Regions from separate parts of the Branchiibius cervicis genome, predicted to be linked through region 4. Evidence: riboswitches for the same ligand, from Rfam matches in the RefSeq annotation. Region 4 holds a riboswitch; each other region holds the start of a gene.
The links. Region 4 has a riboswitch for S-adenosylmethionine ahead of ACFQBT_RS05810 (aminotransferase class V-fold PLP-dependent enzyme). Riboswitches for the same ligand answer to the same signal wherever they lie in the genome.

Region 1 (5,723 bases), 2.1 Mb from region 4:
AGATCCGCTGCCACCTGGTCTTCCTCGGCCACCACAACGTCTGCCGACACGATGACGTACGGCGACCCGAGCGTTGCGCTCGGGACGAACGCCTCGCGGTAGGCGGCGACCGCCTCGAGAACACCGGAGGGTGCGACGTGGTAGTTCGTACCGAAGCGCACGCCGTTGGCACCCGCGATCTGCGCACTCTCCCCGGCCGAACTGCCGTGGATCCAGATCTGCAGGTCGGCGCCCTCACCCGGGATCACGTGCGCCTCTTCACCGTTCTCAGCGCGATAGGTGCCGGCGATCAGCGCGAGGATGTCCGCGACCTGCTCGGAGTAGGGCTGCAATGTCGCCCCGGGCTGTTTCAAGAGGGCCTGCGACAGCGCGATCCGCGGCGACCCCAGCAACTGGGAGTAGTCGAACGCCGGCGGGATGACCAACCCGTTGTCGAGGACCCGCTTGTCGGGGCGCGATGGGGCGCGAGTCTCCGAGCCCGGCGGCTTCCCACCGGAGCGCCCCAGCCCGAGGTCGAAACGACCGGGGTGCAACGCATCCAGCAGGCCGAACTCCTCGACCGTCGACAACGCCGTACGGTGACCCAGTTGCACTGCGGCAGAACCCAGTCGGATGCTGGACGTGGCACCAGCGACCAACGCGAGCACGACGGCCGGTGACGTACCCGCCACTCCCGGGTTGAGATGGTGCTCGGCGAACCAGTACCGGGCGTAACCCAGCGACTCCGCGCGCTGGGCGAGGTCGATGCTGTTGCGCAACGCCTCCGGCGCGTTGGAGCCGGTCGAGATCGGCACCAGATCGAGCACGGACAGGGGCGTGCTCATGACGCAACTCCGTCGACCGTGCCCTGCTCGGTCTGCGGCCGTAGGCCGAGGTTGTCGCGCAGCGTCGTGCTCTCGTAGTCGGTGCGGAAGACGCCACGCTCCTGCAGCAGCGGCACGACCCGGTCCACGAACGGACCCAGGCCGTCGGGGGTGATGTGCGGCACCAGGATGAAACCGTCGCTGGCGTCCTGCTGCACGTAGTCGTTGATGGTCTCGGCGATCGTCTGCGGCGAGCCGATGAAGTTCTGCCGCGCGGTGACCTCGATGATCAACTCGCGGATCGACAGGTGCTCCGCTTCGGCCTTCTCCCGCCACGCTCGAGCAGTGGCCAGGATGTCGTCATGCCGGCGCACACTAGCGCGGCCGCGCGCGATGGTGTGCTCGCCCAGATCCGGATCCTCCTGTGGCAGAGGACCATCCGGGTCGTAGTGCGACAAGTCACGGTTCCACAACTGCTCCAGGAACCGGATGGCCGTCTGCCCGCTGACCTGTTGGCGACGCACCTCATGCGCCTTGTCCTGCGCCTCGGCGTCGGTGTCGCCCAGGACGAACGTCGCGGCAGGCAGGATCAGCAAGTCACTTCGCCGGCGACCGTACTTGGCCAGGCGGCCTTTGACGTCCTCGTAGAACGCCTTGCCGTCCTCCAAGGTCCCGTGCCGGCTGAAGATGGCGTCGGCGGAGGAGGCCGCGAACTCCCGGCCGTCGTGGGAGTCGCCGGCCTGGAAGATCACCGGGCGACCCTGGGGCGGGGACGGCACGTTGAAGCGGCCGCTGATGTCGAAGTGGTCGTCATGATGACCGTACGCGCCTGCGTCGGGGCGGGCGACGAACTGCCCGGAGTCGGGATTGGCCAGCAGGTCCGTCGGCGACCAGGAATCCCACAGCTCCGTGGCGGTCTGCAGAAAGGTCCGGGCGCGCTCGTAGCGCTGGTCCTGAGGCAGGAAGCCCCCGCGGCGGAAGTTCTCGCCGGTGAACGCATCCCAGGAAGTCACCACATTCCAGGCCGCACGGCCACCGGAGAGGTGGTCCAAGGAGGCGAATTGCCTTGCCACGTCGTAGGGCTCGTTAAAGGTCGAATTGATCGTGCCAGTCAGACCGAGGTGTTCGGTCACGGCCGCGAGCGCGGCCAGGATGGTGAAGGTGTCCGGCCGCCCGACGACGTCCAGGTCGTAGATCTTGCCGTTCTGCTCACGCAGCCGTAGCCCTTCAGCCAGGAAGAGGAAGTCGAACTTGCCCCGCTCGGCGATCTGCGCGAAACGCTTGAACGAGTCGAATTCGATGTGGCTGCCGGCGCCGGGGTCGCTCCACACGGTGGTGTTGTTGACGCCCGGAAAGTGTGCGGCCAGGTGAATCTGCTTGGTCATCGTGCGTCCTCTCAGGCCACGTAGCGGTTGGCGGGCCGGGTCAGGCCGAAGTGCCCCCGCAAGGTCGTGGCGTCGTACGTCCTGCGGAATGCCCCGCGCCGCTGCAGCTCGGGCACCAGCGCGTCGGTGATCTGGGTCAGATCGTGGGGCAGCGCACCGGGCCGCAGGCGTACGCCGTCCAGACCGGCCGCGTGCCAATCGAGGATCAGGTCGGCCAACTCTGCGGGCGTACCAACGAAGATCGTTGCGTCACTTCGTAGTTCATCCCCATCACGTACGTCGAGCCGCTCCTTGCGAGCGGAGGCGGCGGCGTACGTCTCGTCCAGGAAGACGACGACATCACCCAGGATGTTGACCTCCCCCGCGGTCCGGCCGGCCTGTGCCGTGGCGGCGCGGACCGCGGTGGAGATGTTGTGCGCGTCCGCAGCGTCGGTCGGGGTGACGAACCCCAGATCCGCACTGCGGGCGAGCAATTCGTATCCGGTCTTCTGGTGCACCAGCAACGAGACCAGTGGCTGACCCTGCGGCGGGCGCGGGGTGATCGAGGGTCCGCGCACACTGAACTGCGCACCCTCGAAGTCGATGTAGTGCAACTTCTCTCGGTCCACGAACCGGCCGGTGGCGACGTCACGGATCTCCGCGTCGTCCTCCCAGCTGTCCCAGAGGCGCCGCAACACCTCGATGTAGTCCTCGACCTCGCCGAAGAGGGCGCGGGTCAAGGAGGCAGGCACACCCTCGCTGGGAAGTTCCGGCGCCGGTCGACGTCCGACATTGCCGTATTCGTCCGCACTCACGCTCGAACGCACCCGTACCCCGGCGCGCCCGGTGCTGACGAAATCCAAGGTCGCGATGGCCTTGGAGACATGGAACGGCTCGGTATGCGGCGCCACCACCGTCGGCAACAGCCCGATGCGGGAGGTGGTCGGCGCCACCCGTGCCGCGACCAGATTCGCATCGAGGCGGCCGCGGACCCGGTCGGTACGGTCGCCTGCGGCTTGGTGGTGATCGATCTGCTGACTGAAACCGTCCTCGATCGTCACCAGGTCCAGCAGACCGCGTTCAGCCTGCTGCACCAGATCGGTCCAGTACCGAGCGGTGAACAACTCCCCCGGCCGGGCATCGGCCTCGCGCCATGCAGCGGGGTGCCAGCCGGCGCCGTCGAGGGCCACGGCTAGATGGAGATCGGACATGGTGGTTACCCATCTCGTCAGGTGCATTGCAACGGAAGTCGCCGTGCACATCGCGCTTGCACCTCCGGTCGGAGATGCCGGGTCATCACCTGGAGCACCCCACCGCGCAGGAGGGTTGCTGGTCAGCAAGCCAGGGCTTGTCGCTGACGCTCATAACCGAAAGTGAGGCTAGAGCAAACGAATCGTGATGTCTAATCCCTACTCCGGAAGTGGGTAATTAGGACCCTGACTCCACCCCGGGCAGGTTTGGAAGATCCCAGGCCACGCGGGGCCTCGCGAATCAGCGGGGCAGCCAGGCGTCCTCGACGTCGTTGAGCCGACGCACCTTCGCAGGCAGGGAGCCGGTGAGCAACTGCTGCACCGATACCTCGTCCAGAACCTGTCGCAGGCTGGACCGAACGGCCACCCACAGGTCGGGCAGGTGGGCGGCCACCCCGCCGTACGTCGTCTCATGCGGCCGCAGGCCGCACCTCGGCGAGGGGACCGTCGACGGCCCGCAGGATGTCGCCGATCGCGATCTCGGACGCGGGTCGGGCCAGGGTGTAGCCCCCGGCGCAGCCCCGTTGGGTGCGCACGATTCCGGCCCGGCGAAGATCGCCCAGGATGGCCTCGACGAACTTACGCGGCATGCCCTGGTCCTCGACGATCGCGTCGATCGTCAGCAAATCGGGTGCGCGGGCCGCCATCTCCAGAGCTGCACGCACGGCGTAGTCGCTTTTCGCCGAGATCTGCACGGCCATCCTCCGTCGACGCAAGGTTCTGCGGTCAGTTTAATCGTCCCCGCTAACACCCATCGGATCAGTAGGCATTTGCCATGCCGGGATGTTTGGCCTAACCTCACTTTCGGTTATGAGCGTCAGCGACAAGCCCTGGCTTGCTGACCGGCAACCCTCCGCAGCGGTGGGGTGCCCCAGGTGACGACCCGGTGAGCCAACCCGGCCCACAAGCGCATGCCATCGCAGCGGCTGAGTGCCGAATGCGATTGATCTGGAAGGTTATTCACACAATGACCCTGCTCGACGCCCGGGCTTCGGCCGACGCGGCGCAGACCTCCCCGCCGCGGCCGACGACCCGTTACGCACCGCGCGCCTTGTCTCCGCACCGAGACCCGGTCGCTGGTTGGCGGCCGCGGCGGTCCTCGTCCTCGTGGCGATGTTCGTCAACACATTGATCACCAACCAACGGTTCCAGTGGGGCATCGTCGCGCAGTACTTCACCGCGCCCTCCATCCTGCGCGGGCTCGGCCTGACGCTGGCGCTCTCGGCGTCGGTGTTCGTCGTCGGGTACCTCTTCGGGATCGCCCTGGCCGCGATGCGCCTGTCCAGCAACCCGATCCTGCGCAGCGTGAGTTTCACCTTCGTCTGGATCGTGCGGTCGGTGCCGGCCCTCGTCCAGGTGCTCTTCTGGTTCCAACTCGCCTCGCTCTACCCACGGTTGTCGATCGGCATCCCGTTCGGCCCGGAGTTCGCGTCAGTGCAGACCGCCAACCTGTTCTCGGGGATCATCGCCGCGTTCATAGCTCTCACTCTCGACGTGGCGGCCTTCTCCGCCGAGGTCGTGCGGGGTGGGTTGCTGTCGGTCGACCGCGGCCAGACCGAGGCTGCCGAGGCACTGGGCCTGTCCCGCCGCCGGATCTTCCGGCGGATCGTGCTGCCCCAAGCGATGCCGGCCATCATCCCGGCCAGCGGCAACCTCGCCAACGGCATGGTGAAGGCCACGGCCATCGTCAGCATCATCGCGGTGCAGGACCTGCTCTACTCGGCGCAGTTGATCTACAACGACAACTTCCAGGTCGTCCCGCTGCTCATCGTCGCAACGCTCTGGTACGTCATCATCACCACCGCGTTGTCGGTGCTCCAGTACGTCGTCGAGCGGCACTACAACCGCAGCCACCGCCGCGACGTGCGAACGCTGCGCCAGGTGGTGCGCGCGGGCCTGCCGCTGCTGCCCTACCGCAGCAAGGGTGCTCGCATCGACGCGGGAGTGGGCGCATGACCGCCGTTGCGAGGACTGAGCGGCTGCGCGAAGTGGGCGAGCCCCTGCTGCGAATCCGTGGCCTGCGCAAGGCCTTCGGACTCCAGACCGTGCTGGAGGACGTCGATCTGGACGTGCACACCGGCGAGGTCACCGTGCTGATCGGCCGCTCGGGATCGGGCAAGTCGACCCTGCTGCGCTGCATCAACCACCTGGAGAAGCCGGACAGTGGCTACGTCGAGATCGACGGCCGGATCATCGGCTACCGCGAGCACCGCGGCCGGCTGGTCGAGCGGCACCAGCGGGAGATCACCCGTCAGCGCGCCGACCTTGGGATGGTCTTCCAGCAGTTCAATCTCTTCGGGCACCTG
Region 2 (5,723 bases), 900 kb from region 4:
TCCCGACCGCTCGGCCAAGTGCGCTTGCGGACCGTTGAGGGCGAAGTACGCCGGGTTGTCCAGGACCGCCTCGCCCAGCGGCACTGCGGCAATGGAGGCGTCGGTCGTGGTCATCGAGAACCTTTCGTCGCAAGCAGCGATGTGCGGGACAAGGAGAAGGCCGGCAAGGCGGGGCGGCCCTCGATCAGGTCTACCGCAAGTGATCCCAGCACTGACCCGAACTTGAAACCGTGACCGGAGAACCCGGCCATGACCGCGACAGGCCCCCGGCGGTCGGCGATGAAGTCATGGTCGGGAGTCAGCGTGTAGAGGCAGGTCTGGGCGCTGGCCCGGTCGGCGTCCACCCCCGGAATCCACTGTCGCGCGTAGGCCTTCACCTGCTGGACGGCGACACCGTCGATGCTGCGGTCACGGTCCCCGGGGAAATCGACCTCGCGGCCAACCGCGTGGAATCCCACCTTCACCCCGTCCACGCTACCCACGCCGTACGTGCCGCCACCGGCCGGGAGGCCCGCGCCGCCGTGATGTATGAAGCTGGGCCACGCCAGCGGATCCGTCGCCGCGAAGTGGACCGGCTGTTCCTGGGTCACCCGCAGTCGCGGCAACTGGACCAGACCGTCCAGCAACTGGCCGATCGCCCAAGCGCCAGGAGCGACCACCACCTGATCCACAACGTACGCCGAGTCATCCGTTTCCAGCGAAACCCGCCCGTCGGTGCGCACCAGCAGGCGGCGCACCGGCGTGCGGAAATGAAGCGTCGCACCCCGTCGGGCAGCCGCCGACTGCAACGCGGCCACCGCACCGTCGGCATGCAAGCGTCCCGCATCCGGATGGTGCAGGGCCGCGGTGTCGACCCGCAAGCCCGGCCACCGATCGGCCACATCCGCCGCGGACCAGTACTCCGTCCGTTGTCCAGCCGCACGCAACGCTGCGTGCAGGGGCTCGAGAGCAGCGGGCGGTCCATGGTCGATCCCCCGGTCAACTCCAACAGCGGGGCGGACACCTCCTCCTCGAGCACTCGCCACTCCAGCAACGCGCGCACGGCCAACGCGACGTACGTCGGGTGGGGATAGGCCAGCCGGAAGATCCGCGACGAACCATGTGAACTCCCACGATCGTGCCCGGCCTCGTATTGCTCGAAAACCTCGACGTCGTAACCGGCGCGCGTCAGGTGCCAGGCGGCCGAAGACCCCGCCACCCCGGCACCGACGATGCCGATCCGGCCTCGGGTCACGAGTTGTCCAGAGGCAGACCGGGCGGGTTGATCTGCGAGGTCTTCACCGCCTCGTTGGACAGGTTCCATACCTTCAGCCAGGTGGCGTACGTGCCGTCCTCGATGAGGTGGTTGATGGCTGCGGCCAGCGGTTTGGCCAGGCCGGAGTCCTTCTTCGTGGTGGCGGCAATCAGACCCTGCAGGCTGGAGCCGGCCCCGGAGAAGGTGCCCGCGATGCGCACCGCGTTCGGTGTGGACTGCGTCTGTCGCACCTGGTAGGCGGCGCCCGGATTGGGGCCGAAGTAGGCGTCGATCTTGCCGGCCGCCAGTGCCACGAACGTGTCGTTGTTGCTCGGGAAGTACTTCACCTGAAGATCCTTGCCCTCACCCTGCAGCTTCTTCTTCCACTCCAACAGGATCCGCTCCTGGTTGGTACCCGAGCCGACGGCAACCGTTTTGCCGGCAAGGCTCTGGTAGTCGGAGAAGTTCCACGAATCGGTCTTCGGCACCACGAACGCCAGGTTGTCCTGGCGATAGCTGGCGAAGTCGTACTTGCGCTTGCGCTCTTCGGTGTCGGTGATGTTGGAGACACCGACCTCGGTCTTACCGCTGTCGATCCCGACGAAGAGGTTCTCCCAGGTGGAGTTCTTGATGTCCGGCTCGAGCCCGAACACGGCGGCGACCAGACGGCCCAGGTCCGGCTCCGAACCGGTGAGCGTCTGCTGGTCGTCGCCGACGAAGGCCAACGGTGGGAACCCGGCCGGTAGTGCGCCGATGCCGATGACCAGCTTTCCGCCGTCCAGGACGCCCTGAGGCAGGGTGTTTCGAATCGCGTCAACCTGAGCCACCGTTACTTTCGCCGGTACGGCCGCTCCGTTGGAGTGCTGGCCCAGGGTGAGTTCGGTCTTGCCGTCTTTGCTCCTGGACTCAGCGGCGTCGGAGGAGGAGCAGGCCGTGGCGAAGCTCGCGAGGCCAAGGGCAGCGGCGCCACCGACGACCCCGCGCAGCAGGGTGCGGCGATCGGGCTGGGAACGATAGGTCATGACGTTTCCTTTCGGGAATGGTTCGTGGACCGGCCTGTTGACGACAGGGCCGGGTGAGACTGCGCTGCGGAATTGCTAGAGGACCGCGGACAAGAAGGCGCGGGTCCGCTCATGCGCCGGGTTGTCCAGTACCTCGACCGGTGGCCCCTGCTCCAAGAGGACCCCCTGGTCGAGGAAGACGATGCGGTCCGCGACTTCACGGGCGAAACCGATTTCGTGCGTGACGATCACCAGGGTGCGACCGCTGCGCGCGAGATCCTGATCACCGCGAGCACCTCACCGACCAGCTCCGGATCCAGAGCCGAGGTGGGCTCGTCGAAGAGGATCACGCCCGGATCGAGAGCTAGCGCCCGGGCAATCGCGACCCGCTGTTGCTGACCTCCGGACAGTTGCCGTGGGTAGGCATCTTCCTTCTGCGCCAAACCGACCTGGGCGAGGAGTTCGGCAGCTCGCCGCCGAGCTGTCGGCCCATCCGTGTGACCGGTGGCGACGGGTGCCGCGGCGACGTTCTCCAGCACCGTCAGGTGCGGGAAGAGATTGAAGGACTGGAAGACGAAGCCGATCTGTGCACGTTGCTTCAGGATCTCGCGCTCACTGAGTTCCTTCAGATCAGAACCGTGTTCGCGGACGCCAATGAGCTCGTCGCCGACCTGCACATAGCCCAGGTCCGGCTTCTCGAGGTGGTTGATCGTACGCAGCAACGTCGACTTTCCGGATCCCGACGGGCCGATGATCACGACGACCTCGCCCGGCCGCACGGTCAACTGCACGTCGTCGAGAACGGCGTTGTCGGCGTACCTCTTGGTCACGTTGTGGACGTGGATTGCGGCGGAGGTGACCGGCGCGGCGCTCATGCCGTCACCTGCTTGCGACCGATGACGGCGCGCAGCCGTTGCAGCGGCGTCGGCGGCAACGTCCGCACTGCCCCGCGGGCGTAGTGCCGCTCGACGTAGAACTGCACCACGGACAGAGCACTGGTGAGGATCACATACCAGACGGTTGCTACCAGCAGCAGCGGGATGATGTCGCCGGGATAGGTGCTGCCCAGCGTCTGCACCTGCCCGAAGAGGTCGAGTAGCGAGACGTAGAAGACCAGCGAGCTCGCTTTGATGAGCCCGATCAACTGATTGACGAAGTTCGGCACGATCGAGCGAAGCGCCTGCGGCAGAACGATTCTGCGGAACTGGTACCTCTTGGGCAGACCCAGCGCGGCAGCCGCCTCGTGCTGGCCCTGGTCGACCGACAGGATGCCGGCGCGCACGACCTCCGAGCCGTAGGCGGCTTCCGCCAGGGACAGACCGATGATCGCCAACGCGATGTCGGTGGCCAGCCGCGATTCGTCGAAGCGGACGAACTCCGGCCCGAAGGGCACCCCGAGACTGATGGTCTTGTACAGAGCGCCGAAGTTGACCAGGAACAGCAGGATCACGATCAACGGGATCGACCGGAACAACCAGGTGTAGGCCCAACTGGCCGCCCGCAGCAACGGATTGCTGGACAGACGAGCGACTGCCAGAACGAGCGCTCCGATGAAACCAAGCACCGCCGCTGCGGCCGTCACTTTCAACGTGATCCAAAGTCCCTGCAGGACAACGGGTCTGGTGAACCAGTAGCCGAAACGATCCCATTGGAAGAACGGGTTGGTGATCAGCGCGTTGATCGCCATCGCTGCCAGGACGGCGACACCGGCGGCGGCCACCCAGCGCCACGGGTGCCGTTGCGGGATGACCCTGCGGGCAGTGCGGTCAGCAGAGGGGTCCGAAGCAACGTCGGCAACCTGCTCGACTGCGGCTTGTGCATAACCGGGAGGTGAGGACATGGACGACTCCAACGAGTTCGAAGGCCACGACGTGAGCCGACGACCTTCGTGACGCGGCCGAGGCTGCGTCACTGCGCTTGCCCGCGCGGGTTCGCTAACGGGCCGGGCTTTCACCTGGAGCACCCCACCGCGGAACGAGGGTTGCTGGTCGACCAGCCAGGGCTTGTCATCGACGCTCAATGCCTACCGGGAGAGTAGACATTGTTTCAGTGACCCGTCAACTCCACGTGCCGACGCCGTGCGGGATGATCGATCCGTGAGCGACTACGAAACCCTGGACTACAGCGTCGTGGACGGGATCTGCACGCTGACCCTCAACCGGCCCGAGCAACTGAACTCCTTCACCGTGACCATGGCGAACGAGTTGGTCGACGCCTTCACCCGCGCCAGCACGGACGACGACACCCGCGTCGTCGTGGTCACCGGCGCCGGGCGGGCCTTCTGCGCCGGTATGGATCTGACCAAGGAGGGCAACGTCTTCGGCCTCACGCCGGGGCTGGCGCCGACGGTGCAGGACCTGACCGAGCGCCTTGACGACCCCGAGATCTTCGAGGGTGTGCGCGATACCGGCGGGCGCGTTTCCCTGGCCATCTACGCCTGCACCAAGCCGGTGATCGCCGCGATCAACGGCGCCGCCGTGGGCATCGGGGCGACCATGACGCTGCCGATGGACATCCGCCTGGCCTCGACCAAAGCCCGGATCGGCTTCGTCTTCGGGCGCCTGGGCATCGTGCCCGAGGCCACCTCGTCGTGGTTCCTGCCGCGCATCGTGGGCATCTCCCGCGCCCTGGAATGGACGTACGCCGCGGACATCCTCTCCCCGACGAGGCCCTGGCGGGTGGCTTGGTCCGCTCACTGCACGAGCCTGACGAACTGTTGCCCGCGGCGTACGAACTGGCCCGCAAATTCATCGACGGTCGCTCGGCGGTCGGTATCGCGTTGACCCGGCAGATGATGTACCGCAACAGCGCCCAGCCGCACCCGATGGAAGCGCACCGGATCGACTCGCTGGCGATGTACTACACCAGCTTCGCCGACGGCCAGGAGGGCGTGCGAGCGTTCCTGGAGAAGCGCGACACCGAGTTCACCGGGCGCACGTCCAGCGACATGCCGCCGTTCTATCCCTGGCAGGAATGAGCCGGCCGGGCTAACGGCGTCGCGCGCGGAAGAAGTCGGTCAGGAGCTGGGCACATTCGTCCCGCCGGACCCCGCCGAGCGAGTCCACGCGGTGCGGGGATGGGTTCTGCTCGATGACATCCCAGGCGCTCCCGCACGCACCGGCCTTGGGATCCCAGGCGCCGAAGACGATGTGCGCGATCCGCGACTGCATGATCGCGCCCGCGCACATCAGACACGGCTCCAACGTGACCGCGATGGTGCAGTCGTCGAGGCGGTAATGGCCGAGGGTCGCCGCGGCCGCCCGGATGGCGACGATTTCGGCGTGCGCCAGCGGATCGGCGTCGGCGACACGGCGATTCGGACCGGCCCCGATGAGCCGACCGTGTGCGTCGACGATGACTGCGCCCACCGGCACGTCATCGGTGGGGAGGGCGACGCGCGCCTGGTCCAGAGCCAGACCCAGCCACTCGGCGTACGGCGACGAATCCACGGCTAAAGTCTCAGGCATGCGCGTCCTTGTCGCCAATCA
Region 3 (5,723 bases), 2.5 Mb from region 4:
CGGGTCGCCTTCTCCGTCGACGACATCGACGCCGCGTTGGACATCGCCGCTCGGCACGGCTGCTACCCGCTGAGGGGAGTCGCGACGTACGAAGACACCTACAAACTCACCTACGTCCGCGGCCCCAGCGGCATCATCGTCATGCTCGCCCAAGAACTGCACCCGTGAGCGCCGCACCGCGCATCAGCGAATTGCAGCGACGGCGAATCATCGCGCGCCGTCACCACTTCGCCGGTGACGCGGATGGCCCGGAGCAGGTGGTCACGTCCGTGCTCGCGTTGCACGCCACCGACCCCGCCTCGCCCTACCTGTCGGTGCTCGCCCGCAGCCGCACCACCAGCTTGGCCGATATCGCCGCCGCCATGTACACGCAGAGATCCCTGGTCCGGTGGCTGGCCATGCGACGTACCTTGTTCGTCTTCGACCGCGCGGATGTCCCCGTCGTCCAGGCGGCGGTCAGCACCCCGCTGGCCGCCACATTGCGCACCCGCTTGCTCAGCCGTTTGCGCCGAGGCGGCACCGAGCCGCCGGTCGACGGTGACCTGGCCGACTGGCTCGACGACGTCACCGACGCGGCCGACGGGGCGTTACGACAACTGGGTACGGCGACCGGGGCTGAGCTGGCAAGGGCCGAGCCGCGGCTGGCGACGACCATCCTCCCCGCCGCCGCATCCGACCAACCGCAGAACCTGACCAGCACGTTGCTGGCGATGATGAGCGCGCAAGGACGCCTGGTGCGTTCCGTCCCCGGTGCCGCATGGACGGTCCGCAGCCATCGCTGGGAACCGGTGACCGCCTGGTGGCCGGATGGCCTACCATCGGTCGATCCGGCTGAGGCGCAACGTAATTGGGCGATCAGGTGGCTCACCGCATTCGGCCCGGCCACGCTGGATGACCTGCAGTGGTGGACCGGTTGGACCAAGACCGCCGTACGCGCAGCGCTCCAGGATCTCCCGCTGGTGGACGTCGATCTGCACGGTCTGCCAGGCGTGGCCCTGGAGGCGCAACTCGAGCCCGCACCGGACACGGCACCGACCGCAGTCCTTCTCCCGGCCTTGGATCCGACCCCGATGGGCTGGAAGCACCGCGACTGGTTCCTCGGGCTCGACCGGGACCTGGTCTTCGACCGCAACGGCAACCTCGGTCCGACGGTGTGGTGGGACGGGCAGCTGATCGGTGCCTGGGCCGTGGGCCCGGACGGCCAGTTGCGCACGGCGGTCCCGGGTGACTACGGCGCCGAGGCGCGGGTCGCTGTCGACGAGGCGGCGGCAGACCTCGGCAGCCGCATGGAGGGTGCCGTGGTCCGGCCGGTCTTCCCGACCCCGCTCGAACGGTCGCTGCGGGGCTGACCCGTTCGGCCGCGTGCACGAGCACGGCTGAGTTCGCAGCCAGTCGGCGTACGCCGGTCATTCGGCGCCGGGGGCGGCTTCCACTTCCAGCACCGTCGCCGACGGTGCGGATCGTTCCCACAGCACCGCGCCCACACATGCGGTGAGGACCCAGCCGACGGCGATCGCGCCGCACCAGATGATGATCGCCATCGCGACGCCGATCGGTCCGAAACCGTTCCACCCCTCCAGCAGGGATGGCGCGAACAGCCGCTCCACCAGCGGCAGAATGACGCCGTCGATGGTCAGACCGGCGAAACCGGCCGTCACCAGGAACCGTGCGCCCCGGCCGCCCTCACGCACCAGAAGGGCAGGGGTCACCGTCCAGAACACCCAGAGCGGGATCAACGACACCAGATACAGCGGAATCGCCACGGAGAGTGGGTGATCACCACCGAACGCGACGACGTCGTGGATCGCGAGGGTGACCAGGTAGGCGACGAACCACAGCGTCCCGCGGCCCACGCGCTGCCAGAAGGTCAACGGCTCGCGGCGCCAAGCGGCCGCAAAGATTCCGGCCACCTGGGACGTCATCGGAATCCCCCACACCAGGAACCCGGCGAGACCGACCACGGTCCAGGACGAACGCAACGCATCGGCTGCACCGAACGCCTCGCGCACCGTTTGCCCGAGGGATCCGCTCAGCCCGAGCTGACGCTGGAAGAGCACGCCGACGCTGATGTTGGCGGCGAACCCGCTGAAGTATCCGAAGCCCAGGATGACCAACGGGAGGACTGTCGTGAACAGCGTGAGTGAGAGCAGGCCGGCCTGCGTGCCGCCGTCGATGTCCTGGAACCGGCGTACCACTGCCGGCACAAAGGCAGTCGCCCGTCGTTCCTGCAGCCGCTGGTATTGCGCACCCAATCCGAGGCGCTCTGCCGCCGCCCGCGCAGTGTCGTGCGATTCCTCATCCATGGCGTCACTGAACCTATCCGTACGCAGGCACCGATGGGCGTCGTCGCGGCCCGACCGGCGCCCGAGCGGGACTGGCACGATGGACTCATGAGGCCCTATGCGGAGCTCATCGCCGAGGCCGAGGCCGCCGACGTCGCCGGATGGGGATTCGAGTGGCTGGCCGGTCGGGCCACGGAGGAACGGCCCCCTGGGGGTACGCCCACCTGGTGGCCGGCCGGCTGGCGAAGGCGCGGCGCGCCCTGGACATCGACACCGGTGGCGGGGAGGTCATCGCTGAAGCCCCCGTGCTCCCTGCGGCCATGACGGTCACCGAGTCGTGGCCGCCCAACGCCGACCGGGCGCGGACGCGGCTGGCGGGACGCGGCGTCCGTGTGGTGCAGACCGATCCAGGTGCTCCGTTGCCGTTCGCGGATCGATCCTTCGATCTGGTCACCTCCCGGCACCCGGTGCAGCCGGACTGGACCGAGATCGGCCGGGTGTTGGAGCCGGAGGGGCACTACGTCGCACAGCACGTCGGTCCGGCGTCGGCGTTCGAGTTGATCGAGTACTTTCTCGGCGCGCAGCCCGAAGCACGCGCGGCGCGGGATCCGAGAACCGAAGCGGCAGAGGCGAGGAGCGCTGGGCTGACGGTCGTTGATCTGCGTACGGCGCGCTGCCGGATGGAGTTCTACGACGTGGGTGCCGTGGTGTGGACGCTACGCAAATGCGTGTGGTGGGTGCCGGATTTCACCGTGGAGCGTTACGACCTGCAGCTACGTGAACTGGATGCCCGGATGCGGCGGGGCGAGCCGTTCGTCGCGCACTCGACGAGGCATCTGATCGACGCCCGCCGCTAGCTACTCGGTCGCGGCTTCCGGCGCCGACCCGGCCAGCCGCTGCTGAACCCGCTGGTCTACCAACGCATCCAGCTTCTTCTGCGACAGGGCGCGATGCAGTGGCAGCCCCAGCCCGAGACCGATCAGCACCCCGGCACCGAGGGCGATCCCGCTGATGATCAGCATCTTGGGCCGCGGGTCGTGCAGCGTCTCCTTCGTGCCACCGCCCTGGTAGCGGGTCGCGATTTCCCAGACGACCTTCATGTCGACGCTGACCGCCATGAACAGCATCACGGCGCCGACGATGAGCGCGATCAGGCCGAGCGCCAGAAGGGTCAGCTTGAGCTTCTTCATAGGCAAACCGTATTGCACCCGAGCCGCTAAGAGCCTGAGATGAGTGGTCCGAACAGAAGTGGACAAGCCGACCGCACATCCCCTACTTTCAAAGTAGGCATTGAGCGTCAGCGACAAGCCCTGGCTGGCTGACCGGCAACCCTCCTACCGCGGTGGGGTGCTCCAGGTGAAAGCCCGGCCCGATCGGATCCCCGGCGGGCAAGCGTGAGAGCCACCCCGAGGGAGCAGCCATGAGCAACGCCGTCATCCACAGCACCGACTTCGCCTCCGAATGGCAGCGCTGGCACGACCACCACGAGCAGGTCCGGTCCGACCGGCACGGCTTCCTGGCGGTCACCGGTCTGCACTTCCTGACCGACCAACCCCAGCGATTCGAGCGGGCCCCCGGACAGTGGTGGGCAGACGACCGCGGCATCCACGTCCGTCTGGACGACGGCGAGGCGCTGACCAAGGACGGCGAGCGCCTCGAAGGTACCGTCGACTTCGGAGTCATCCCCGAACGTGCCGGTGTGACAGTGGGATTCGGCGACGGTGTCATCGAGATCGCCAAGCGCGGTGGCGAGGACATCATCCGTCCGCGGCACCCCGACCACGAGATCCTGACCGCGTACCAAGGCACACCCGCCTTCGCCCCCGACCCGTCCTGGGTCGTCGAAGGCCGCTACACGGCGTACGACGAGCCGGTCCCCACCACGGTCGGCGCCGCGGTCGACGGTCTGCAACACGTCTACGACGCACCCGGCGAGATCCACTTCACCAAGGACGGGCAGGACCTGACCCTCGTGGCGTTCCCCGGGCACGGGGACGATCTGCTGGTGCTGCTGCGCGATGCGACCAGTGGGGTCAGCACGTACGCCGCGAACCGGGCCCTGTCGGTCCCCGCGCCGGACGCCGAGGGCCGGGTCACGCTCGACTTCAACCGCGCGATCAACCTGCCGTGCGCCTATACGCCGTACGCCACCTGTCCGCTCCCGCCGTCGCGCAACCGGTTGCCGATTGCGGTCGAGGCTGGCGAAAAGACGCCCGCCTGATCGCTTAGGCCGGGGGGATGTCCACCTGCGACCACCAACGCACCGCAGTGCGCTCCAACGGAGCCAGGCCGGTCTCCTGGGACAGTTCCTCCAGGCCCGGGTGGGCCGACATCCCTGCGGCATAGAGCAGTCGTCGCCGCTCGACGTTGGGCGCGCGCATCTCCGCACCCAGGTCGATGTCGGGCGGGAATGCGCGGTTGTGTGCCAACGGCACCAGCAATCTGGCCCGCTGGTCCGGATCGGCCTGTCGGTAGGTGTCGCCGAGGGAACCCGCGTCGTAGCGCTGGCAGGAGTTCAGTGTCACCTGGGCGCCGGGCAGATCCTGGTCGTGATGCTCCAGATGGTGCGACAGCGCGTCGGCGAACGGGCTGGAGGCCAGCACGATCGCACCCGTCAGGGGTGAGATCTCATCCGACAAGGCTTCGCGCAACCGGTAGATGAGCCCCTCGACCAGGGTGGCCGGCCGGTGCGGGCGCGTCTGCTCGAGCAGTTTCTCCGCGATGCGATCGCACCGGGCCCGCAGCACCCGGGTCTCCTCGGGGCTGCGGTCGGCCGCCGACCGCGCGGCGCGGTGCTCGAGCAGATCTCGTCGGGCCCGGTCCCCCAGCCGGGCCAGCAGGTGCGTCTGGGCGGGTCGCACCAGGAGGTTGAAGATCAACACCGCCGGCTCGTATCGCGACGATCCGGGTTGGCTGAGATCGGCAAGGAGTTGCTCGCCGAGACGGGCCCAGAAGGCCGGTGTGATCTGATCCTCGACGACCGCCAGTTCGATCGCTCCGCCGGCAAGGAGCAGCGCAACGCCCTCGAGCTTCTGGTAACTGTCCATCAGCACCTCGGCGGTGCGCGGATGGTGGGCCTTGGGCAACAGCTCCAAGGTGTCTCCGATGACGGAGTACCCGCAGGCCGAGAGGTGTTCCTCGATTGCATCGCCCACCAGGTCGCGGGTGAACTCGTCCTTGGCCAACCGGATCAGGGCCCGCATCCGGAACTGGTATGCCGACCCGAGGGATACGGTCATCTCGGTCATCAGCCGGGAGATCAGGGCCTGGGTGTCGGCGCTGCGCAACACCAGTCCGCCGGCCGGTGCGGTCAGCAGGTGGCTGAGGCGGTGCCAGTCGGGGCCGTTGAGGCCGCTGTCCACCCGATCCAGCAGCGACCGGCGCTGCATCCGATCGATGTGCACCACCGCGCTGTCCTCCAGGTGCGCACCGATGATCCCC
Region 4 (5,723 bases):
GAGGCCAGGAAGCCGACCATGCCGCCGGCCGTGCGGATGTCGTCGGTCATCGCGGGAGCCGGAATGCCCTTGACGGTGCTGATCAAGCCGCAGATTCCGGCCAGGAACAGCGCCAGGCCGATCAGTACCCGGTGCGTGGCCGGGTGACCCTTGGGCGAACGCAGCAGGTGACCGCCCAGCAGCACCAGGATGATGGGCAGGGCGAGCGCCACCATGCCGAAGGTGCCGGCGACGACGGCGTAGACGGCATCGCCGAAAGTGCCGCTGACGCCCCACCATTCACGCAGCGCGACCACGATGGCGAATGCGATGAGCAGGAAGCCCAGGCCGTCGCGGCGCTGCTCGGGACCGACTTCGCGACCGGACATCGCCACACTGCGCGCCGTTCCGCCGGCCGCATGGGAGACCCCCATCCAGGCCGACCGCACGGCGCGCACCGGCATCGGCATTCCGCCGTTGCGTGCCTTGGTGCGACTGGCCGGCGCCGAGGCCCGCGGTGCCCTGGCTGCGGGGCGTGCGGATCGGGCGCTTGCTGATTTGCCGCTCGAGCTACGAGCCCGGCTCTTGGTCGAGGAGGTCCCGCGGCTCGCGGGCTGACGGGTAGCCACCGAAACAGGCTAGAGGACTGTCACATCTTTCACTTGCGTCACACGCCGCCGCGATCGGCCCGAATCGGACCGATCGCGGCGCGCGAGGAGTTATGCGGTGTGATGCACCGGTTGCAGTGCGTAGACCGGTGTCTCCAGCCCCTCGTACCGGGCTTTCAGCTGCAGCGCCAGGTAGAGGGAGTAGTGGCGGGACTGGTGCAGGTTGCCGCCGTGCATCCACAGGTTCGGCACGTTGGTGGGCTTCCACATGTTGCGTTGTTCGCCCTCCCACGGTCCGGGATCCTTGGTGGTGTCCGATCCCAGACCCCAGCATTTGCCCAGTTGGTCCGCCGTCTGCTGGTCGATCAGGTCGGCCACCCAGCCGTTCATCGAGTTGTAGCCGGTGGCGAAGACGACCAGGTCGGCGGGCAAGTGCGTGCCGTCCTCGAGCACGACGGCGTCCTTGCTGAGGTGATCGATCTGCCCGTGCACCAGCTTCACGTCGCCGTTCGCCACCAGATCGGCCGAACCGACGTCGATGTAATAACCGGAGCCGCGTCGCAGGTACTTCATGAACAGACCGGAGCCGTCCTCGCCCCAGTCGTGCCAGAAACCGGCGTTCTCCAACCGGTCGTAGAAGTCCTTGTCGACCTCGGCCATCTTCTCGTAGGCCGGGATCTGGAACTGGTGCATGATCCGGTACGGCAGCGACGCGAAGATCAGGTCGGCCTTCTCCGTGGTCACTCCGGCTTCGACCGCCCGCTCCGAATACAGGTCTCCGAGCCCGTATTCCATGAGTGACTCGCTCTTGACGATGTGCGTCGAGGAGCGCTGCACCATCGTCACGTCGGCGCCGTTCTCCCACAGTGCCCCGCAGATGTCGAAGGCGGAGTTGTTCGAGCCGATGACCACCGCCCGCTTGCCGGCGTAGGCGTCCGGACCCGGGTGCGCGCTGGAGTGGTGTACGTCGCCCTCGAAGACGTCGATTCCCTCGACCTCGGGCATCCGCGGCTTACCCGACATACCGGTCGCGAACACCAGTTGCGTCGGGCGCAACGTCACCGGCTGCCCGTCACGCTCAACCTCGACGGTCCACTCCCCGCGCTCGGCCGACCAGCTTGCCTTCTTGGCTTCGGTGTTGTTCCAGTACGGCACCTCCATGACCTTGACGTAGGACTCCAGCCAGTCGGCGATCTTGTCCTTGGGTGCGAAGACCGGCCAGTTGTCCGGGAACTTCAGGTACGGCAGGTGGTCGTACCAGACCGGGTCGTGCAGGCACAGCGACTTGTAGCGACCGCGCCACTGGTCACCGGGCCGGGGGTGCTTGTCGATGACCAGCGCCGGCACCTCCAACTGCCGCAACCGGGCGCCGAGGGCGATACCGCCCTGTCCGCCGCCGATGATCAGCACGTAGGGCTGGGTGGTCGAACCCAGCGACTCGGCCTCCTCCTGGCGACGCTCGGCCCAGCTCTTGCGATCGCGCGTGGCGCCGTGCTCAGCACCCTTGGGGCGCCGTACGCCGCGTGGTTCCTCGTGACCCTTGAGCTCCCGCAGGGCGGTGAGCAGCGTCCACGCCCTGTCCTCGCCCTCCTCCTCGGTCAGCCGGACCAGGCCCTGCCCGCGCCCGATCCCGGTCTCGAAGGTGAACCAGGCCGTCACGACACCGTCGTCCTCGGTGGCGGGCTCGCTGGTCCGGAACGTGCCCGGGTCGGTGCGGTCGAGCGTCTGGGTGAGCAGGTCGGTGACCCCGCTGCGACCCTCGACGGTCACGATGTTCCAGGTGAAGGACACGAGATCTCGCCAGTAGCTGTCGGTAGCGAAGAGCGCGGCCGCCGCCGCGATGTCCCGCTGGCGCAAGGCGGTCTCGAAAGAGTTCAACCAGGTCTCGGCGCGGGTTTGCGCATCGGTCGCCGTTGCGGCGGGCGAATCGGCAATCTGCGTCATGTGCTCTCAACTCCTCGATGTCGTACGGTGTGATCTACAGCACACCGCGCCGGGGTCCGGGGCGGAACCGTTGCACCACGTTGCATGCGGCGAAAGTGGGATGTGATGACCTCAGCGGCGGCGGTCGCACCCGGTGTCGATCTCGGGCTGCGCGCGCGGCAGTTGGTCCGCCTGCACGACGCCGTGATGTCCGGCTCCCGTTCGCTGGAGGAGCCCCGACCGGTCGTTGCTCGCTCCTGGGCCCGGATGAAGTCGCTGGGCCTGGATCCGGACCGGCCGCTGCACCGCGACATCCTGCCCATCGACCAGGTCGAGGCCCGGCGGGCCGAGAGCGCGCTGGCGCTGGTCGCCGACCGGATCCGCGCCGTGTTGACCAGGGTTGCTGACGCTTCCCTGTTCATCGTGGTCATCACCGACCGGGACGGCGTCATCTTGTGGCGGGAGGGGTCGCCGGCCATTCTGCGACAGGCGGATTCGCTGGGATTCGCGCTCGGCGCGCACTGGTCGGAGACCTACGTCGGCACCAACGCCATCGGCACCGCGCTGGCCGAGCAAGCGCCGGTCCAACTGTTCTCCGCCGAACACTTCGAGCACCGCCAGCACCCGTGGTACTGCACCGCGGCACCGGTCCACGATCCGCGGGACGGCTCATTGCTCGGAATCGTCGACGTGAGCGGTCCGGCGATGACCATGCACCCCGCGCTCGTCGCGCTGGTCGACAGTGCCGTGCAGCTGGCCCAGGGCGCGCTCTGGCAGCACCACGAGCAGCAGCTGCGACGCCTTCGGGAACGCGCCAGCCACCTGATCGCCACGGCCGGCAGCCCGCTGCTGCTGGTCGACGACCACGGTTGGGTGGCCCACCGCGAAGGAGTGAGTGTCCGCGACCGCATCGCGGCACCGCGGGCCGACCGGCCGCTGGCCGTCCCCGGCCTGGGCATGTGCCTGCCCGAGCGCGTGGGCGACGGATGGCTGGTGCGGCCGGCTCCCGAGCCGCGGCGACTGTCGGCCCGGCTCGGCCGCGACGACACGCTGCATCTGGCGGGCGGCGCCGAAGACCAGCCGTGGACCGTGCCGCTGAGCCGCCGCCACGCCCAGATCCTGCGCCTGCTGGCCGCCGCGCCGCGGGGCATGACCGCTGCGGCCTTGAGCACCCGGCTCTACGGCGACGGCGAGCACGAAGTGGCCGTCCGGGCCGAGATCAGCCGGTTACGACGCGCCGCGGGGGCGCTCGTCGAGGCAGCGCCGTACCGCATTGCGGACGGCATCGACGTGGTGTGCGACTGAACGCGCCTGCACTGCTACAGTTTTTGACCAGGTCAAGAGTCTCAGTCGTAAGCCCCGGCTGACTGAGCGGCAACCCTCCTCCGCGGTGGGGTGCTCCGGGTGACGACCCGGCCGGATCGCAACAGCGTGACGGCAAGCGCGGACCAGTCCTCCGCTCGCCACCTTCGGCGTGCTCGCTGGTCCCTTGGACCGACGAGGAGTATCGCCATGAGCACCGTCACGAGCATCACCTGTACGCCGAGCAACGGCTTCACCGAGCCGGCACCCGCCGCCACCCCCAGCCCCGAGCACCCCAGCGCTCGCCGGCTGAGCATCGTGACGGATCTACCGCGTCGCGGTCGCGGCAGTGTGACCGCGGCCGGCCTGCCCCGCACCGTGGCCCACGAGATCGGCGTACCCACGGTGCACCGCACGGTCGTGGACATCGCCAACTTCGACCACGGCGCGACCACCCCCGCATTGGTGGCCGTGACGCAGGCGGTGGACAAGGTCAACCCCACCTACGGCTCGGTGCACCGCGGCGCGGGTTACGCCAGCCGCCTCACGACCGGCTGGTTCGAGCAAGCCCGCGCCGAGGTCGGCCGGTTCGTCGGTGCCCGATCCGGTGATGAGGTGATCTTCACCCGCAACACCACTGACGCGTTGCGGCTGCTCGCTCACGCGTTGCCCCAGGACGCGCTGGTCTTCGCCTGGCAGTCCGCGCACCACGCGGCGCTGCTGCCCTGGCCGGCCGGGCGTACGACGTCGTTGCGGGTGCCACGCAGCACGGCCGACGCCGCCGACCTGCTGCGCACCGCACTGGCAGCCGCCGACCCCCGGGCGCCCAAGCTGGTGGTGCTCACCGGTGCGTGCAACGTCACCGGTGAGGTGTGGCCGGTGCGCGAACTATCCTCTGTTGCAGCCGAGTTCGGCGCCCGAGTGGTTGTCGACGGGGCGCAGCTGGTACCCCACCGAGCCGTGGACCTGGACGAGCTGGGCGCGGACTGGATCGCATTCTCCGGGCACAAGATGTACGCCCCCTTCGGCGCCGGAGCCCTCGTCGGTCGAGCCGACTGGTTGGACGTCGCCGAGCCGTACCTGCCTGCCGGCGGCGCCACGCACTCCGTGTCCGCCGACGGGATCTTGTGGCACAGCGGGCCTGCCCGCCACGAGGGGGAACCCCGAATGCCCTGGGCGCCATCGCCATGGCAGCTGCCTGCGCCACGCTGGCCGAGCACCGAGAAACCATCGAGCGGTACGAGGACGCCCTGGGCAGCCGACTGCGGGCGGGTCTGGCCCAGATCCCCGGGGTCACGATCGTTTCGGCGCTGGGGCAGGACCGTCCGAACGTCGGCGTCGTCACGTTCACCGTGGATGGGTGGGACAGTTCGCTTGTCTCACAAGTGCTTTCGGACGAGGACGGCATCGCCGTCCGCGACGGGCGCTTCTGTGCGCACCTGTTGTGCGACGCCGTGGTCGGACAGAACACCACTGCCGTGCGGGCCAGTCTCGGCCTGGCGACCACCGTGGATCACGTCGACCGGTTGATCGCCGGCGTACGTCGCCTGGTCACCTCCGGCTCGGCACTGCCCTACCGGCACGTGGCGGGTCAGGGGTGGGAAGCGGTCGGCGACCCGCGCGACCTGAGCCAGCCGCGTCCCTGGTAAGCACGCCTGCCGCGCTCCGTCCAGCAACGCTCCCTGGACTTTTGGATCTCTTTTCACCCGGCGAGGCCTCCGGCGGGTGAAACGCGATCCAAAAGTCCGGCAGGCAAACGTCTTGCCGCGTACCTCATTCGCGATATATCGTGACGTCGGTAACGCGATATATCGTGATGGGAGAGGTAGATGCAGGCCTGGGAGATCCGTGAGCCGCAAACGCTGGAGATCGGCGAGGAGAAACCGGCCACCGTCCGCACGGTGTCGGTGT

Region 1: linked by a shared signal. The riboswitch ahead of ACFQBT_RS16585 (LLM class flavin-dependent oxidoreductase) and the one ahead of ACFQBT_RS05810 (aminotransferase class V-fold PLP-dependent enzyme) in region 4 are both predicted to bind S-adenosylmethionine.
Region 2: linked by a shared signal. The riboswitch ahead of ACFQBT_RS01145 (amino acid ABC transporter permease) and the one ahead of ACFQBT_RS05810 (aminotransferase class V-fold PLP-dependent enzyme) in region 4 are both predicted to bind S-adenosylmethionine.
Region 3: linked by a shared signal. The riboswitch ahead of ACFQBT_RS18575 (DUF1684 domain-containing protein) and the one ahead of ACFQBT_RS05810 (aminotransferase class V-fold PLP-dependent enzyme) in region 4 are both predicted to bind S-adenosylmethionine.

Annotation. Positions count from the first base shown of each region.
Region 1 covers NZ_JBHSWJ010000002.1:3,201,259-3,206,981, forward strand. Annotated here, with positions in the region: gene ACFQBT_RS16575 (LLM class flavin-dependent oxidoreductase) at 1-824, opposite strand, end outside; gene ACFQBT_RS16580 (NtaA/DmoA family FMN-dependent monooxygenase) at 821-2,188, opposite strand; gene ACFQBT_RS16585 (LLM class flavin-dependent oxidoreductase) at 2,200-3,378, opposite strand; SAM riboswitch class IV at 3,426-3,536, opposite strand; gene ACFQBT_RS16590 (hypothetical protein) at 3,659-3,811, opposite strand; gene ACFQBT_RS16595 (RrF2 family transcriptional regulator) at 3,828-4,118, opposite strand; SAM riboswitch class IV at 4,224-4,333, shown strand; gene ACFQBT_RS16600 (amino acid ABC transporter permease) at 4,531-5,373, shown strand; gene ACFQBT_RS16605 (amino acid ABC transporter ATP-binding protein) at 5,370-5,723, shown strand, end outside.
Region 2 covers NZ_JBHSWJ010000002.1:174,649-180,371, reverse strand. Annotated here, with positions in the region: gene ACFQBT_RS01170 (GNAT family N-acetyltransferase) at 1-114, opposite strand, end outside; gene ACFQBT_RS01165 (FAD-dependent oxidoreductase) at 111-1,025, opposite strand; partial or broken gene ACFQBT_RS01160 (FAD-dependent oxidoreductase) at 1,058-1,303, opposite strand; gene ACFQBT_RS01155 (ABC transporter substrate-binding protein) at 1,231-2,256, opposite strand; partial or broken gene ACFQBT_RS01150 (amino acid ABC transporter ATP-binding protein) at 2,332-3,110, opposite strand; gene ACFQBT_RS01145 (amino acid ABC transporter permease) at 3,107-4,075, opposite strand; SAM riboswitch class IV at 4,144-4,259, opposite strand; gene ACFQBT_RS01140 (enoyl-CoA hydratase-related protein) at 4,332-5,018, shown strand; gene ACFQBT_RS01135 (Clp protease/crotonase-like domain-containing protein) at 5,015-5,212, shown strand; gene tadA (tRNA adenosine(34) deaminase TadA) at 5,223-5,702, opposite strand; gene upp (uracil phosphoribosyltransferase) at 5,701-5,723, shown strand, end outside.
Region 3 covers NZ_JBHSWJ010000002.1:3,582,636-3,588,358, forward strand. Annotated here, with positions in the region: gene ACFQBT_RS18550 (VOC family protein) at 1-168, shown strand, start outside; gene ACFQBT_RS18555 (winged helix DNA-binding domain-containing protein) at 165-1,349, shown strand; gene ACFQBT_RS18560 (hypothetical protein) at 1,407-2,303, opposite strand; gene ACFQBT_RS18565 (class I SAM-dependent methyltransferase) at 2,510-3,139, shown strand; gene ACFQBT_RS18570 (hypothetical protein) at 3,140-3,472, opposite strand; SAM riboswitch class IV at 3,569-3,683, shown strand; gene ACFQBT_RS18575 (DUF1684 domain-containing protein) at 3,703-4,503, shown strand; gene ACFQBT_RS18580 (hypothetical protein) at 4,508-5,723, opposite strand, start outside.
Region 4 covers NZ_JBHSWJ010000002.1:1,073,926-1,079,648, reverse strand. Annotated here, with positions in the region: gene ACFQBT_RS05825 (FtsK/SpoIIIE family DNA translocase) at 1-413, opposite strand, end outside; gene ACFQBT_RS05820 (flavin-containing monooxygenase) at 699-2,531, opposite strand; gene ACFQBT_RS05815 (GAF domain-containing protein) at 2,637-3,815, shown strand; SAM riboswitch class IV at 3,846-3,960, shown strand; partial or broken gene ACFQBT_RS05810 (aminotransferase class V-fold PLP-dependent enzyme) at 4,023-4,913, shown strand; partial or broken gene ACFQBT_RS05805 (aminotransferase class V-fold PLP-dependent enzyme) at 5,000-5,281, shown strand; gene ACFQBT_RS05800 (hypothetical protein) at 5,321-5,461, shown strand; gene ACFQBT_RS05795 (DUF4097 family beta strand repeat-containing protein) at 5,642-5,723, shown strand, end outside.